One region of the Paenibacillus sp. E194 genome, then DNA from elsewhere that is predicted to be linked to it. Evidence: riboswitches for the same ligand, from Rfam matches in the RefSeq annotation. Region 1 holds a riboswitch; each other region holds the start of a gene.
What was found. A riboswitch is a leader RNA that binds a small molecule or an ion and turns the genes downstream of it on or off. The one in region 1 is predicted to bind cyclic di-AMP.

Region 1 (4,171 bases):
ATCATGCATATTGTTGACACCGCCCGTCTCTGATGCAGTCGTAACGACCGAATACAGTGAGGACTGGGCAACGCCAATACGAACTTCCTTCCCTTCCATACTACCTGTTCCACTCAATCCTGCTGCGTTAAGCACAGGATTGCCCATATGTTCGGCTGTAAGAGATGATCCGAGCATAATCAGGAACAGAATCGCCATGGAGACGAACAGCACACGCCCTTCCTTCTTGTTGCCGACCATGCGGCTGTAGGTAAACGGCAACCCTGTGCAGAGCATCAGCATAAGCAGAATATGAAGTACATTCGTTGCACCATTCGGATTCTCAAATGGATGTGCTGAGTTCGCTCCATAATGGCCACCGCCGTTGTTGCCAAGCTCCTTAATCGACATCATCGAGCCTACGGGCCCAAGCGGAATATGCTGCTCTGCTCCTTCAACCGTGACTGCAGTATCCATTGGACTCAAGGATTGCGGCGTACCATTCCAGATGAACAGGATGCTGGCAACAATAGCAATTGGCATAAAGATCCGTGTAATCGAACGAACTAAGTCAGCCAGAAAGTTGCCGAGCGGCTTGCCAGTCAACCCTCGTATAATGGCCATTACTGCCGCTAGCGCAGTAGCAGGTGACGTAAACATCAAGAAAATAATGCCCGTCATTTGTGACAGCGGAGAAAGTCCACTTTCACCGCTATAGTGCTGCAAGTTCGTATTCGCCATGAAGCTGATCGCCGTATTGAATGCTACTCCCGGTTCCATGCCAGGAATGCCATTCGGATTGAGCGGCAATACCCCTTGAAGGCGGAATATTGCATATGTCACCACAATCATCAGCACGTTCGTGGCAACTGCCGTAAAGGCGTATGCCTTCCAGCTTTGCGATTGATCCTTAATGCCGAAACACTTAAACAAAAAACGATCTATCGGACCAAATACAAGATCCAGCGGTCTTGGAGCTCCGCTATTGTCAAACACCCCTGCCATATATATTCCGATCGGACGCGCTATCGCCAAGGCAAGCAATAAGGTAATTCCAATGGCGATCCATTCGATTGCACTCATTGTTCCGTTCCACCCTTCTCTAATGTACAAATATCAACAATCACTCTGCCCAAACTAAAATCGTTCCGGTTTGACTAAGGCATATAGCAAATAAATGAACAGCGCCGTAATCAAGGTGAATAACACGATCATCATGAGCGATCACCCCGTTCCTCCACTTCCGTCTTGCACCAATGGAGAATACCCAATACGCTTAGTCCAAGCAGTGCGAGAAGAATCATCATGACTGCATCAAACATAGTCCCTTCCTCCTCCTGAATAAGGTTCTCATCTCTCCAGGCAATGCTGCCGCGATCCCGCTCCTACCAAGACTTCCTGCTCAGTAGGAACGCGCAGGCAACACAAAAAGCCACACGGAAAGAGGGACCCTTTCCGTGTGGCCTATTTCGCGCATCGTCAAATAAACGTGCGCGTAATGTTCCACGACGAAATAAAGGCTGCCTCCTTGGACGCTTACGAGGTTAGCTGACGGATTCGGGCGCGAAGAGTCGCCCTACCGGCCAGGAACGGATTCCTGTGCCGGATTCACCCCTTGCGCGAACTGCAGATGTACAGCTGGCGCACTAACGTTGGTTCCCCCGTTCCCATGAATGGGATTCAGCGGTGAGCATTGCCTATATGGATAAATTAGATGATATCTGATAGTAAAAATGAAACTTGATCCGATTGCGTATAAATGACGTAATTTGCACCAAGCAATCGGTAGATCGACTGCGGATGATGACGCTTCGTCACGATTGTGATCGGATCCGTCGTCCATTGCCGGCATATTTGAAGAAGCCGGCAGGAAAGCGCAAAGCTCTGTTCAAACACATAGATTCGGCCAATCGGGACATGAGGGACGGCCCACGCCTTCGGCTCCGTCGTATTGATTCGGCATACGGAATGAACGCCAACACCTTCCAATCGCGTTGCCAATCGCCCATTATGGGCAATACCCGCAACCGAATATCCTGCTCCTTTCAACTGACGTATGAATTCAATCCCCGTCTCACAGCCTGCGAACACTGTAATGACCCGGTCCGCATCGTACATATCCAGTTCCTCCTGTTCATCTGTCCGAAGCCCTACTTGCAAGAAAGAGGTGCGTCGCCATATGATCAGGCGCGCCTCTCCCGTACGCTTACGAGGTTAGCTGACGGATTCGGGCGCGAAGAGTCGCCCTACCAGCCAGGAACAGCGATCCTGTGCCGGATTCACCCCATGCGAACGGTGGCTGCTGACTGTCCACTCAGCTCCATTCGCTTCATTGGTTCCCCCGCTTCCGCTTCCTGCGGAATTCAGCGATTGAGACGCAACGGATAACGTTGTTGTTGCTGAACTGAATCTTACGCCTTTCCCCTCCTGCTGTAAATGAAATGAAAACCATAATTTCTCCATTTCCGGGCAATTGTGATCAACTAATCCCATCTTATCTCTCATTACAGCATCATTACCTCGCAATTTCTCAACTTTGCTTATGCGGCGATGATTTCATGAGCAAAACAAAGAAATTTAAATAAATACCTGTATGTAAACGCTTTGTTTGACCATTTGTTTGGATTTCCTGGATTTGATTCTATTTACAAATGGAGCCACATTCAAGTTAGAAGCGGCGTCTCCCTTCTTGAACCCAACTTGAAGGGAAATGTAAACCAACTTCGAATTTCTGACGGTGCGCAAGCTTACAACTGCGCATCGTTCTACTCCGTTTACCGACATGTGATATTATATTTGTTTCAAGTTCCTTCTTACCCGAATCCTATCGCTCGACATCCATTAAAAAACAGCCCTCCTCTTGCCTATGCAAGTGTCAGACTGTTCACTTCGTTATGATTGATTGGCATAGGACAGTTGATGTGCATCTTCATATCCCTTCGCATACCCCACCCGATATCCATCTTGAAATGCAGGATGTTGAATGCGGTGATGAGTCGAATGTGTTGAGGCAATTTGCTTCGTTGTACGCCGACACTCGGGCTGGTTCACAACCTGAAGACGGCGTTGCAATTTCCGTTGCGGAACCTGCTTGCTCACTTTCCTTACGCTTCCCGTTGATGCAGTGCCGCTAACCAGCTTCTGCTGTCCCATTTGCCGCCGGGATCTCTGTGCTCGCTTCTGCTTATTCACTTGCAACTTCTCCCTCCTCCACTCTCATCTCCTCGAATTGACAATCCGGATGCAGCCATGGAGGCGCAGCTGTGCCTGTCTTGCGAATACGGGTCTGAAAACCTGTGACCATGCCGCATAGTGCAAGCTGATACATGGACAACAGACGAATATTGTCCTTAAGCAATTTCGTTGCAGCTTCTGAATGTGCTGTAAGGTCAGCCATTTGATTCAACATACGTGCCAATGCGGATTGGCTCTGTACAATGGCCTTGATCATTTCAATCTGCACCTGCTGCTCCTCGTGCGCTGCAGCCATTACATTTTGTCTCCTATCCCGAACTCTCCATTCAACAAGCCCCCTCCGAGGCTATCTCCGTAACCCTCGGATTCCTCCCGCCGGAGCAGTACCTTCATATTGTGGGATAGACTGACTTGCAGCTTCGTCAAACTCTCGATTACTTCAACCACTTGTGCATGCACGTCAAGAGGTTCGACAATCTGTTCCCGATGATTCGTGAACGAGTGCTCTGTCATATGATTCAACGTCCAGTTGCGCATCTTCTCGGCCTCTACCGCTTTTGCTTCTAGGATCTTCGCCACATTGCCCTGCATCTTGGCCATAGACTCCAGAATGACGTGATAGGACTGTTCTCTATTCATGCAGATCCCCCCTTGCATGCGCATTATTCCTCTGCATCATCCGAAATCTCCTTCAACACATGCTGCAGCTGTTCCGCCATCGCTTCCTCTAGCTCTGCAATTCCGTTCAGATAAGCAACGATACTTTTCGTTAATGCCTGGGAGTATTCCTTATAATCGTTCTCCCCCCCGAATTGAGGGTCAACATCCGGCAGTGCATGCACGATTTGCGCCATGCGAACCGCTACATGCCGCTCTGCGTCAAGCACGCGCGCCATATGCCGCTGCGTATATGACATTTGACCAATCATGTCCGTGATGAAATGTTGCAATATTCTCCCCTCCCAAGCACAAGGCCTAACTTCCACTCTTCAATTCC
Region 2 (4,171 bases), on a different contig from region 1:
TTATTTCGGAAGAAGCTGTTAAGATGAAGAGCGATGCTGACCTGCCGATTCGTAAGAGCGTCGTGCAAGGAATGAAGCTGGATACATCCGAGCTGTACGCACCGTTCTATCGCATGCTGGAGCGTTCCGACAACACGCCAGCCTTCTTGCTCAACAGCAACTGGAACCAGATGAATCGTCACCTGTCTACTGCAGTTGATTCAGTCATGCTGGGTGAAGATGCACAGAAAGCGCTAGATACGGCAGTGAAGGAAGCGAAAAAATTTATTGAGAAGAAATAAGTAATAATGAGAAATAAACGGGGCCGTTCCTTCGATGAGGCGCATTACGTACATGCGTCCTTCGATATGAACGGCCCTTGGCTTTTCAAAATGATAGGGTATGGAGATATGCTCATGTACTCGTTCTATTTCTGTACGAACAAATGGATTAAATTGCATTCAACGGTGTTGATGTTTATGTCCATGTCGTGATCGCTCTAGCGTGATCTTGGTTGCGATGAATCTTCGCAAGCGCATATACAATCCCAATTGGAGAAAGGAGGTACACAAGACCGATTAGGAAACCGACTATTGTTCCATCAAGCATGAATGACAGGGACATTAAGAAGTTGTCGAGCATAAGGTGAGCGAACATGGCCGTCCACCAGCTATGCTTCAGCATAATGAACAGGAAGAACATGCCGATAAACAGGAGCTCTACCGGCCGAGAGTAGTACGGATAGATTGGATAGGTGACATGTCCGAACGCCCATACAAGGGTAGGGATAATCCCGGCTAACCATGGGTTGCGGAACAATCGGTTCAGCAGTCCAACCCCGAACAAACGATATATCCCTTCCTCCGAAATAGCTGCAACCCAAGCTAGAAGAGGGAACAGTGGTGCAATTCGCAGGTTGAGCGGTGATTGTGAGGCATCGGTCGATGACCACGCATGAAACCCTGATTCCAAAATGAAAAATACAACTGTTTGCATGCCGAGCAATACGCCTGTGTACGCGATTCCGATCCATAATGCTTGTGTGAGCTTGCCGCCAAATGCGCGGTCACTCCATGTAGGCAGTACATCTCTGTACGCAGACAACTCCCATGCTCGCTTTCCTGCATGGAGAGAGAAGTAGAGGATAACGCCTTGAATTACTGTAATTGCGGCTTGAATGGCAAAGGACAGCCCCATATTCACCCCGTCCACAGGGGTACGGAGTTCCAGAGCGAAGAGACCCGGAAGCACGTTCCATAGATGCAGCAGAGAAATTCCGCATGAGACGGCAGTAAGAGCGAACAATGTCTTCGATCCGAACTTCAGGCCATGACGGTAGACGATGCAAGCGATCAGTGAACATGCACTTAGTAGGATCGTCATCCACATATAGCCGATATTGTAAATGGACGATGCGGTCTTCGTTTGATGTAGTTCTTCAGCTAGGTAGCTGTTCGGGATAACCCAGAAGGGCTTCAGCATGACAATACGATCTTGGGAGAAGACGGCCTTCACATTCAATGCAGCTTCACCTAGTCGTGCTTCAGGCACGTTATACTCAACCGTGTCTAGCTCTGACGATGAATCAATGAGTTTTAATTGGGCAGGATTCCATCCCATGTGTTTCAAAAGTGTATCAGCAAGCTTCTTACGGTTCACTGGATCCAAGGCAGTCTCCTCATTTTCTGCTGACGCCATATCCACCTGGTTTCCCGTCACCCCGTCTAAGTTCGAGGTGATAGGAGGCTTCTCCTCCCATTCGAATCCAATAATACGACCGCTTGTCATGTGAACGTCAATGCGCATGACACCGGATTTTCCAGCTCGATTCATATTCAATAATACCTGAAAAGTATCATAGGGGCTGGATGGTTCCCATTTCTGAAATGAAGCGGTCAGCTTCTCCTTGCTCATGTAGCCGGAAACCGTTGATTGACTGCGATAAATGACGGTTGGTGCAGTAGCTTCTTCAGGCGTAATTGAAATATGGAACTGTTTCAAGTCCTGTACAAATGTGAGTGCCTTTTGCGCTGCTTTTTCTTTGGTTAAGAGGGATTGGCTGGCTGCTGATTCCATCATGGCTTCTGTCTGTTGAAAGGGAATGAATACCTGAACAATGAGGAATAATAGAAATCCGGCCATAGAAGAAAGAAGAAGCGGCTTGGATACATAGGACATGTTGGAACCTCCATTCCATCACACATTTAGCGTATGGTTGCTTATTTGTTCATTTTATCCACTTCAACTTTGTAAAGTCCAGCAGAGAAAATGAAGAAACACCTAGCGATAATGAGTGTTTTGAATACAATTGAAGAAAATAGGGGATTGTAAGCGCTATTTATTCAAGTTTTTCGTCTTATTCTGGTTAATTTGTTCATTCCTTGACTTTGTATGCTGCAGGGGAAACGTATATAATCTCGTTATGAATTGCATACAAGCCGAGTTTCGTGAATGAACGAAAGCGGGGGACCCGATAAATGGGGTGAATATCGCAGTTGTGGATGCATAGAATCCACTTGCGATTAGGGCAGCCTGAACGTGCCCGAATCCGACAGCTAACCTCGTAGGCATGTACGTCAGGATACCAGCGATAGCATTGGATTTCCAGTGCTTTTTTTCGTGGGGAAAAAAGAGGTGACTCCCGTGGAGGGAACAAAAAAGGCCATTCGATTCAATCTGACACCACCGCGAATTCTGGTTGTAGGGTTTGCAGCAATTGTATTATTGGGCGCATTTCTACTCATGCTTCCGATATCAAATGCGGATGGGATTCCGCTGCCATTCCTCGATGCATTGTTCACGTCAACGTCAGCAACTTGTGTGACGGGGCTCATTGTGGTGGATACGGGCACTCATTTTACCGTATTCGGGCAGGTGGTCATCATGCTGCTTATCCAAATTGGTGGGCTTGGATTCATGACAATGGCAACGCTGTTCGCATTAGCACTGAAGAAGAAGATATCGCTGAAGGAAAGGCTTATATTACAGGAAGCGCTTAATCAGGGCAGCATGGAAGGCATCGTGCGCCTTATCCGTAAAGTGATCTTGTTTGCGGTATGTATCGAGGGGACGGCAGCTGTACTGTTCTCCGTGCGATGGGCATTTGATCTTCCGCTAGGCAAGGCCATTTATTTCGGTATCTTCCATGCTGTTTCTTTTTTCAATAACGCAGGCTTTGATTTGTTCGGCTCTGTCAGTGGGCCGTTTTCGAGCTTAACCAGTTATGTCGGAGACCCTATTATTAACCTGGTATCGATGCTGCTTATTATCCTTGGCGGGATTGGATTTATCGTCTTGTCCGATTTGGTGGAATACAAGCGTACTCGCAAGTTGTCTCTGCATACGAAGATCGTGTTAACGATGACGGGATTGCTCATTGTAATCGGAACGGTCGTTATATTTATATTTGAATTTACCAATACACGCACGTTAGGCAGTTTGAATGGCTGGGAGAAGCTCTGGGCATCCCTGTTCCAGTCGGTCAGCCCGCGTACCGCTGGAGCGAATACGATTGACATCGGAGCCATGCGCCAAGCCTCGCAATTTTTTATGGTTCTTTTGATGTTCATCGGGGCATCACCAGGATCCACTGGTGGTGGTATTAAGACGACGACGTTCGCCATTCTCATCGGAGCCGTATTTGCTATGATTCGCGGGAAAGAAGATATCGTCATTTACCGGTATCGACTCGCCAAGGATCGTATCTTCAAAGCAGTTACACTAACGCTGCTGTCATTGTTCTTGGTCATTATCGTATCGATGATATTGTCGACAACAGAAGATCATAGCTTCCTGATGATATTATTCGATACAACATCGGCCTTCGGAACGGTAGGGTTATCAATGGGATTGACGGCGGATTTATCAGATATCGGAAAAGTGCTGCTGAGCCTGACGATGTTTGCAGGCCGTCTTGGTCCATTAACGTTGGCTTATGCGTTAGGCCCGAAAAATGAGCGGGAATTATACCGACACCCAGAAGGAAAAATAACGATAGGATAAGCAAGTTAGATTGTAACGGACGAAGGAGTATACAGGGATATGGAGTTGCAGCAGTTTGCAGTGATCGGGATGGGACGTTTCGGTTCGAGTCTCGCGAAGGAGCTAGTAAAGCTTGGACACCAGGTGCTAGGCATTGATAAAGATGAGGAAGTAATTGGGGATGTTATGGGCTTCGTAACCCATGCAGTTG
Region 3 (4,171 bases), on a different contig from region 1:
TCCTCTGGGGCAATGGTTGATGCAGATGGAATGGAGAACATCAAGGAAATCTTCCTGCAGCATGGATGGACATGGTTGACTGCATTGAATATGATGCTGTTCTCCTTGCTCCACTACCCTTGCGGAACGACACTATTCAACATTTATAAAGAAACGAAGAGTGCAAAATGGACAATATTGTCTGCCGTTATTCCGCTTGGAATCGCTATAGCTGTCACCTTCGCCACGGCTCAGCTCGCTAGAGCCTTCGGTTGGGTATAAAGTTATCTCTCTCCCCCTAAACGATAATGTTCAGGGGGGTTCTTATTCATTCCCTCCTCAATTGCTAACTATACCGTATTGCTAGAAACCATGATTTCGTTCGTTACTACCATTCGTATACATATACATTTCTTTCCTATCATGTTAAAATGATCATCTCATTCTTTTTATGATTATTCATTAGCGAATACAAATACCTAAACATATCTTTAATGGGGGGATTCATTTCATGGACAAGCAGCAGCTGCACTCGATCGTGGAGCATCAATATAAGCTACCAATCGAAATCGAACAATATGAAGCCGTACAACAAGTAGTCAGCCTACTTGGCTCTACAGATCCTGAATTGAGGGATGATCTTGCATATGGGATATTGTATGAATGGCTGATTACACAAAAAATCCTGACCGCTGGACAACTGACAGAGCTTCTTCATCAGACGTTATCAGACCAAATGCTTTTCAAAGGAATTGGGACTGCTGAGAACGATTCGGTCTTCCAACGTACATTCTCCGCCCTCTTACTCGCACTGCTTCTGAAGCGTGATGAACAACAGCCTTATATAAGCAAGCCTTTATATGAACACATTGCGAAGCGAGTTGTTGATTATTGCATGCAGGAGAACGATTATCGCGATTATGTAGAAGTTAAGGGATGGGCTCATGCTCCAGCTCACATCGCAGATGTCATGGCTGCTTGTGTACGTATTCCACACATTGGCCCAGAGGAATGCACGAAGCTTCTCGGTGCGATTGAGCACATGCTTCTTCATGCGAATCATATCTTGCGAACACAGGAAGATGAACGAATGGCGACAGCCGTCGTGTCAATGCTTGAGCTTAATAAGTTGTCGTTCACGTCCTATTGCGCGTGGCTTATGCAGGTAGAGCTGCCCAATGAAGACAAAGAGATTTTTCGCTGTAGACGCATAAATGTTAAAAATTTTGCTCGATCTGTATGGATGCGTGCAGCAATGAGAGAATTAATCGATCCAACAACAGAATGGCACAATTGGTATAACATTGAAAAGAAACTGAATCCGGTCTTCAACAGAGACATATAAGATCAACTTCATTTCTGTTACATTCCTCGTTATTCTCTTGTAGAGCGCCTGAATGAATACAAAAAAGACCTGCACTTACCTGCAGGTTCTTGATGTGATATCTACATACTTAACTCGTTAGCCTGTGAATGCTTGTACCCACACGCCATTGTAGTATGCAACACCGATGGAAGTGAAGCTCGAGCTCAGGATGTTCTTGCGGTGCCCATCGCTGTTCATCCATGCGTTCATTACTTCTTGCGGATTACGTTGGCCTTTGGCAATGTTCTCACCAGCAGTATTGAAATTGACACCTTGTGCTCTCATCAGATCGAATGGGGAGCCAAGTGTTGGAGATTGATGGTCAAAGTAGTTGTTATCATTCATGTCTTTCGCCTTGATCATTGCTACTTTGTTCAATTGTGCATCGGATTTCAACGGCTGCAAACCAGCATTCGCACGTTCTTGGTTCACCAAATCGATAACTTGGCTAGCGAAGTCACTGTTCGCATTGTTGTTGTCTTGTGGCGTAGTTGGTTTATTGTCACCAGGTGTTACTGGTTTTTCAGCTTCTGGCTTGTTTACTTCTGGTTTGTTAACCTCAGGCTTTTCAACTTCAGGTTTCTCGATTTCTGGCTTCTCTACCTCAGGTTTCTCAACTTCAGGTTTGTTAGCTTCTGGCTTTTTCAACTTCAGGTTTGTTTACTTCCGGCTTGTCCACCTCTGGCTTTTGAACTGGAGGCGGAACGATTGGCTTGTTCCCAATTTCTTTATGAATGGCTTCCATCCATTTGGACAAGATTTGCTTCAATTCCGAGTTATCTTGGAATACTTTATCAAAGTCCATATTCATACCCAGGTTTGAACAATTCGAGTTCATCATTGGATTCGGCTGTTGCACTGGGCTAACGGGTGCTGCCATAGCAGAGTTCGCTGCCATAACCGGTGCCAATGCAATCGCACTTGTAATTACAACTTTCTTAAATGTCTTCTTCATCCTGTACATCTCTCCCTTTGCAGCCTGCGAGGTTAGCTGTCGGGTTCGGGTTAAAGTGGACTCCCCTGTCGCTATACGACTTCACCCCAATGAATCGGTTCCCCCGCGCTCTGACGAGCTTCGGCTTGTTTTGTGGTACGTTTCCGATCCTAACACGGATAATACAGGAGATCATTTCAAATATATTGTAATTAATTATAATATCTTCCAAACACAAAGAACCGGAGTAAGCTAGACTCACTCCGGTTCTACTTTTCTAGTATTCCATTTGGTCGGAAATTGATCTATTCCTAATCCTCTCGCTGCTTACTTGATCACTTGGGACAACGCTGTGAAAATCACGCCAAGCGCATAGGCACCAGCATCAGGATAGCCAAGACTCCGTTCGCCAACCGTACCTGCTCTTCCCATACGAGCTACAATTGTCTCTGTATACTTTGCACCTTGAACAGCAGCCTCTGCTGCTTTCACAGAAGCAGTCTTCACGTCATCGCCCTCAGACGCACTCTGTACCCACGCATCTGCAAATGGAGCCAATGCATCGACAAGTGTCTTATCCCCAACTACAGCTCCTCTTCCAAATGAGCGCTCGCCCGTGTCTTGAATGCCTTTAACAACTGCTTGCATCATTTGTGCAAATTCAGAAACGGTCAATTCTACGCGTTCGCCCGCGAACTTGCTGGCTGCACGGAATGCTGAACCCCAGATTGGGCCGGAAGCGCCGCCGCAATGCTCCATAATAACTAACGAGCAAGCATGGAGGAAGCTGCCCATGTTGTCTGAATGATGTGCAATGATGTCATACCATTCTCTTTTCAATTGCTTGAAGCCTTTCGCCACACTCATACCGAAGTCGCCATCACCTGCATGTGAATCCAACTCGCAGAATGGAACTTCATTTTCAATGATGATTTCACTCATCTTGTCTGTTAGATAGATCAAGTTATTAACGGTGAACACATTATGTTCGACCTTCGAGAAGGCCTCGTCCGTCTCTACTGTGAAGGATACCTCGTGGCTCGCAGTTACTGCTTCGGACATCTCCTCAGGATGGATTGGTTCAAATGAACCGCTCACCTGCAATGCAGGCGTATTGCAGCTTGCTTCGAGGTAATGCTTAAGCTGTTCATCCAAGCGGATAACCGACACCGACGCGCCAGCCATATCGATACTTGTCATGTAGTTGCCTACGAATACTTTAACAAGAGTAATTTGTTGTGCATGAATCTCCCGAACTACGGCGTTCGCCAGCAAGTATAGTTCTTGCAGCGGGGATCCGCCAAATCCGTTAATCAGCACGGCTAGCTCCTGCTCAGAGCCTGCTGTAATCTTCATGTCACGGAACAAATCCGCAACCATTTTCTTCGCCAGTTCGTTAGCAGAAGCAATCTTCTCTCGGCGAATGCCAGGCTCCCCATGAATTCCTACGCCGTACTCGATCTCATCGTCATTCAACTGGAACGTTGGTGTTCCTTTCGCTGGAACTGTGCATGAGGTAAGCGCGAATCCAATACTTCTTGTGTTGTCGATCGCGTGCTGAGCAATCGCCTTCACTTCTGCAAGCTCCAAGCCCTCTTCAGCGGCCGCACCTGCAATTTTATGAACGAGCACTGTCCCTGCAACACCTCTGCGGCCAACCGTGTATAGACTGTCCTCTACAGCTATATCGTCGTCCACTTTGACATAATCGACCTGAATTCCGTCTTCTTTGGCTAGATGCGACGCATTTTTGAAGTTCATAATGTCGCCACTGTAGTTCTTAATAATGAGCAGCGTTCCCTTCTTGCTTGCAGAGGCCTTTAACGCTTGATAAATTTGAATTTGTGATGGGGATGCAAATACATCACCGCATACGGCTACATCGAGCATGC
Region 4 (4,171 bases), on a different contig from region 1:
ATGCGCTTGATCGTACTTCCACAAGCGTTCCGCAATGTCATTCCTGCGATCGGCAACGAATTTATTACGATTATTAAGGAGACTTCAATTGTCAGCACCATCGGGATTGCAGACTTGATGTTTGAAACGAATATCGTACGTGCCAAAATTTATTCAGCGATGGGGCCATTGATTGGAGCGGCGTGTATCTATCTCATTCTAACCTTCACTTTATCGAAAGTGGTGGCACGTTTGGAAAGGAAGTTGAGCGAGCATGATTAAAATTCAAAATTTGCATAAATCGTATGATAAATTGGAGATTTTAAAAGGGGTAAATGTCTCTATTGACCGTGGTGAAGTGGTTGTTGTCATAGGCCCTAGCGGATCTGGAAAAAGTACTCTCCTGCGTTGCATTAATTTGCTGGAAACTCCGACACAAGGGGATATCCGCTTCGAGGATCAGTGTATCACAGACAAGTCGCACAACATCAACAAAACACGTGAAAAAATGGGGATGGTATTCCAATCGTTCAACCTATTTCCCCATATGACCGTGCTGCAAAATATTACCCTTGCTCCAATAAAGGTGAAAGATGTGCCAGAGGCTGAAGCTAATAAACTAGCAATGGAGCTGCTTAGCAAGGTTGGTTTGGCGGATAAGGCCAAGGCATTCCCTAGACAGCTGTCCGGTGGACAGAAGCAGCGTATCGCGATTGCGCGAGCGCTTGCTATGCAGCCGCATGTGATGCTGTTCGATGAGCCGACATCAGCGCTTGATCCAGAGATGGTCGGCGAAGTGCTTGAGGTCATGAAATCACTCGCCGCAGAAGGAATGACGATGGTAATCGTAACTCATGAGATGAACTTCGCACGTGAAGTGGGCGATCGTATATTATTTATGGATGGCGGCAATATCGTGGAGGAAGGTTCTCCAGACCAATTATTTAACCATCCTAAGCATGCTAGAACGCAGGATTTTCTAAGTAGAGTATTGTAAATATATAGGTGTTCGAATAGGCATCCTTAAGGGGTGCCTATTATTGCTTGTTGTAATATGTAAGCGTTTTCGTTTACAAATCTGAAATATGTGCTATGATAGAAACATAAAGATTACAAAAATGTCATCTCTGATTACAAATTTGTTATGAAATAAAAAAAGTTTGAAGCTTCAATCCATTGGGGGGCGCGGGTTCCAGAGACTTACCATCATATTCCTGCGCACAGGTTACAAAATTGTGATATGATGCAATCCGAGCCGAAACGACACACCCGTACGGGGGATTATTGACCGGTGTTCGATATGTTGAGAACACCTTGGGGTGAATCGCTTATTCCGCAATTGGAATGGCGTAGGGGAACTCCTTGACCCGAATCCGACAACTAACCCCGCAGGCTAATGCACAGGAGGAAAACAGAACATATGCGTAAAAGAATTACACTAACGATTACTGCAGCTTTACTTGGACTTGCGTCCATTCTTCAAATTTTGCCGGCACAGGCTGAGCCTTATACGGTAAAAGAGGGAGAAACGTTCTATTCAATTGCTAAGAATTACAACATGAGTGTTGAATCCGTATTGTCGGCAAACCCGACAATTAATCCGAAAAATCTGTATGGTGGACTCTCCATCGAACTTCCAAGCCCCGTTGTTCAAAAATCGGTATTGGAAGGGATGCCAGTCAATAATGCTTTGGGTGTAGCAAAAAATGACGGACAGGCAGTCAAAACGGCTTCGAATAATCAGAAAGCAGCAGTGCAACAAGCTGCTCCTAAAAATGTAGTTCAATTGTCCTCTGGACGTACAGCGACATACAAGAAAACGATAAGCATGCGCGCAACAGCCTATACTGCTCATCCGAGTGAAAACGGCAAATGGGGCGCAGTTGATGCTTTGGGTAATGCATTGAAACTAGGCACAGTTGCGGTCGATCCAAAAGTGATTCCGCTTGGAACGAAATTGTATATTACGGGATATGATTTCAAACACTTGCCGACAGGCGGTATGGTTGCTGTAGCTACGGATACAGGCGGTGCAATCAAGGGGAAAAAGGTTGACATATTTGTACCGGTAAGCAAGAAGACAGGCAACACATTCGGCGTGCAAGACGTTAAAGTATACGTGTTGAAATAATATCTACTATTATAAATAGATGTAGATAAATACTTACAATAGCAATTGAACAACAAGCCTCGCCATTATGGCGGGGCTTGTTTACTTATTCCTTCTTTTCCTTCTGATCTTGAAGCAGATCAGGCAAGGTGACGAATTCATATTCCCGATCTCTCAACTGCTGAATAATTGATGGGAGTGCTTTCACGGTACCATGCAGGTACCCATTTTGTGTGCTTCCGCTGGCATGCTGCAAAATGATGGAACCTGGACGGACCCCACGCATCACATTTTGCAAAATACGTGAAGCGGTTAATCCTCGCCAATCGTTCGTATCTACATCCCAGTTCACGACCATGTATCCATTATCTCCTGCCCAGCGCAATTGCTCTTCGTTGATTTCTCCATATGGCGGACGGAAGTAACGAGGCTTATATCCGGTTGACTGCTCGATAATGCGTTCAGTATCCTTCACCTGGTGTTCAAAAGCTGGTAGCGTCAGCTTTGTCAACAATGGATGATTGTACGAATGATTACCGATCACATGCCCCTCGCGTACCATCCGCTCGACGAGTCCTGGATATGCCTTGGCACGAGAGCCAACGAGAAAGAAAGTGGCTCGGATATTGTGCTCCTTCAATATATCCAATACAAGCGGCGTAATGCGGTTATCCGGTGCGTCATCGAAGGTAAGCGCAACTTGTCGTTCTCCTTGACGCTGCTTCGCATTCAATTTAAAGATATGTGGGTACTTCAACCGCAGTTCCGCAATCGTGAGATGCTGTTTCTTCATCTTATGCATACTGGAGCGGGATGATTGTGAAGCTTGCGCCGCTGATTGCGACGGGCTTGATTTCTGCCACATGTACTTGCGTTCAGTCGAAGTGGAAGAACGTTGCTTCTGCTGGCCAGATTCTGGCTCAGCCTGCTGCGACTCCAGTCTTTTCTTCTGACTTTTCTGATTATCACGCTCTCCCTGCTCAGCTGTTATGGTGAACTTAGGCATCTCAATATGCTCCGATGAAGCTGTATTCTCTTGCTTTTCCTTAGCATGTGGGGAATGCATAGTCACGGAGTCTACCTTGAAGATACGTGGTACCGGATGAGTGCGATCTTGTCTCCACAGACTGTCTGCTGATGAATGGATCGATTCCGACTGATTTGGCTTGATTGGTGGCAGATTGGGTATGGGAGGCGTTGCTTCCTGCGAGCGATGGAAGCAGCCGGTAATACAGAGCAGGCAAAGGGATAATACAGATAAGCAGATTCGACAATGTTGCATAGCGCCATTCCCCCATTCCATAAACAGTTCAATATTCTTGTTATGTCCTTGGGGTGGCTGAAATATGCCCTTCCACTTACCTAGTACGGTAGGGAAATAATCTCATCGACTATAATTGTTAGGATGTTCACTTGTAACTTCTTGCTAATATTCTGAAAATTTGCGAAACCATTGTCACAATTCATACGCTAATGTGACATGGGTCACAGTGGGATGTCAACCAGAACAGGCATAGTAGAGGTGTAAAGGTGAGAAAAGCTTACTCACATGCCAAATAGGCAGAAAACCCATAAGGTTGTAAATGGGGGTTTTTCTTACGAGCAGGAATCTGCACATCTCAATAAACGTGAGAAGGATGCAGACTGTCCTTACTCGTGAAAAAAGGAGCATACTTGTGTATACGATTCTTTCCAACGAACGCATCTCTGAAGGCATTTACCTCATGACGGTGGAGGGTCAATTTCAAGCAAGCATGGGTCAATTCTATATGCTGCGAGCCTGGAATACGGCACCTGTTCTGTCTCGTCCAATTAGCATCTGCAATTTGGCGAAGGATAGCATCCAGTTCCTGTACAAGGTTGCAGGTGAGGGTACGCGTTTAATTGCACAGCTGCGTGATGGAGACCGTATCCAGCTAGAAGGGCCATTCGGTAATGGCTTCCCGCAAGTGGAAGGACGAACTGCACTTATCGGAGGCGGTATTGGCATTGCACCCTTATTATATACGGCGAAGCAATTGGATAAACCGGATATCTATCTTGGCTTTCGAGGACAGTCCTATTTAACGGAAGCATACGAAC

Region 2: linked by a shared signal. The riboswitch ahead of AZ66_RS02270 (TrkH family potassium uptake protein) and the one ahead of AZ66_RS25300 (hypothetical protein) in region 1 are both predicted to bind cyclic di-AMP.
Region 3: linked by a shared signal. The riboswitch ahead of AZ66_RS31915 (hypothetical protein) and the one ahead of AZ66_RS25300 (hypothetical protein) in region 1 are both predicted to bind cyclic di-AMP.
Region 4: linked by a shared signal. The riboswitch ahead of AZ66_RS14425 (3D domain-containing protein) and the one ahead of AZ66_RS25300 (hypothetical protein) in region 1 are both predicted to bind cyclic di-AMP.

What each region holds. Positions count from the first base shown of each region.
Region 1 is NZ_JMDX01000288.1:994-5,164, forward strand. It holds gene kdpA (potassium-transporting ATPase subunit KdpA) at 1-1,062, opposite strand, end outside; gene kdpF (K(+)-transporting ATPase subunit F) at 1,117-1,197, opposite strand; cyclic di-AMP (ydaO/yuaA leader) riboswitch at 1,498-1,675, opposite strand; gene AZ66_RS25300 (hypothetical protein) at 1,690-2,097, opposite strand; cyclic di-AMP (ydaO/yuaA leader) riboswitch at 2,168-2,358, opposite strand; gene AZ66_RS25310 (hypothetical protein) at 2,872-3,171, opposite strand; gene AZ66_RS25315 (hypothetical protein) at 3,164-3,469, opposite strand; gene AZ66_RS25320 (hypothetical protein) at 3,469-3,813, opposite strand; gene AZ66_RS25325 (hypothetical protein) at 3,837-4,124, opposite strand.
Region 2 is NZ_JMDX01000008.1:32,357-36,527, forward strand. It holds gene AZ66_RS02255 (ABC transporter substrate-binding protein) at 1-281, shown strand, start outside; gene AZ66_RS02265 (CPBP family intramembrane glutamic endopeptidase) at 457-2,157, opposite strand; cyclic di-AMP (ydaO/yuaA leader) riboswitch at 2,406-2,564, shown strand; gene AZ66_RS02270 (TrkH family potassium uptake protein) at 2,623-3,981, shown strand; gene AZ66_RS02275 (potassium channel family protein) at 4,021-4,171, shown strand, end outside.
Region 3 is NZ_JMDX01000106.1:11,423-15,593, forward strand. It holds gene AZ66_RS15720 (nucleoside recognition domain-containing protein) at 1-261, shown strand, start outside; gene AZ66_RS15725 (DUF2785 domain-containing protein) at 491-1,324, shown strand; gene AZ66_RS15730 (CAP domain-containing protein) at 1,442-1,993, opposite strand; gene AZ66_RS31915 (hypothetical protein) at 1,974-2,300, opposite strand; cyclic di-AMP (ydaO/yuaA leader) riboswitch at 2,307-2,436, opposite strand; gene dhaK (dihydroxyacetone kinase subunit DhaK) at 2,607-4,171, opposite strand, start outside.
Region 4 is NZ_JMDX01000092.1:2,591-6,761, reverse strand. It holds gene AZ66_RS14435 (amino acid ABC transporter permease) at 1-261, shown strand, start outside; gene AZ66_RS14430 (amino acid ABC transporter ATP-binding protein) at 254-976, shown strand; cyclic di-AMP (ydaO/yuaA leader) riboswitch at 1,223-1,390, shown strand; gene AZ66_RS14425 (3D domain-containing protein) at 1,400-2,110, shown strand; gene AZ66_RS30620 (polysaccharide deacetylase family protein) at 2,196-3,371, opposite strand; gene AZ66_RS14415 (dihydroorotate dehydrogenase electron transfer subunit) at 3,766-4,171, shown strand, end outside.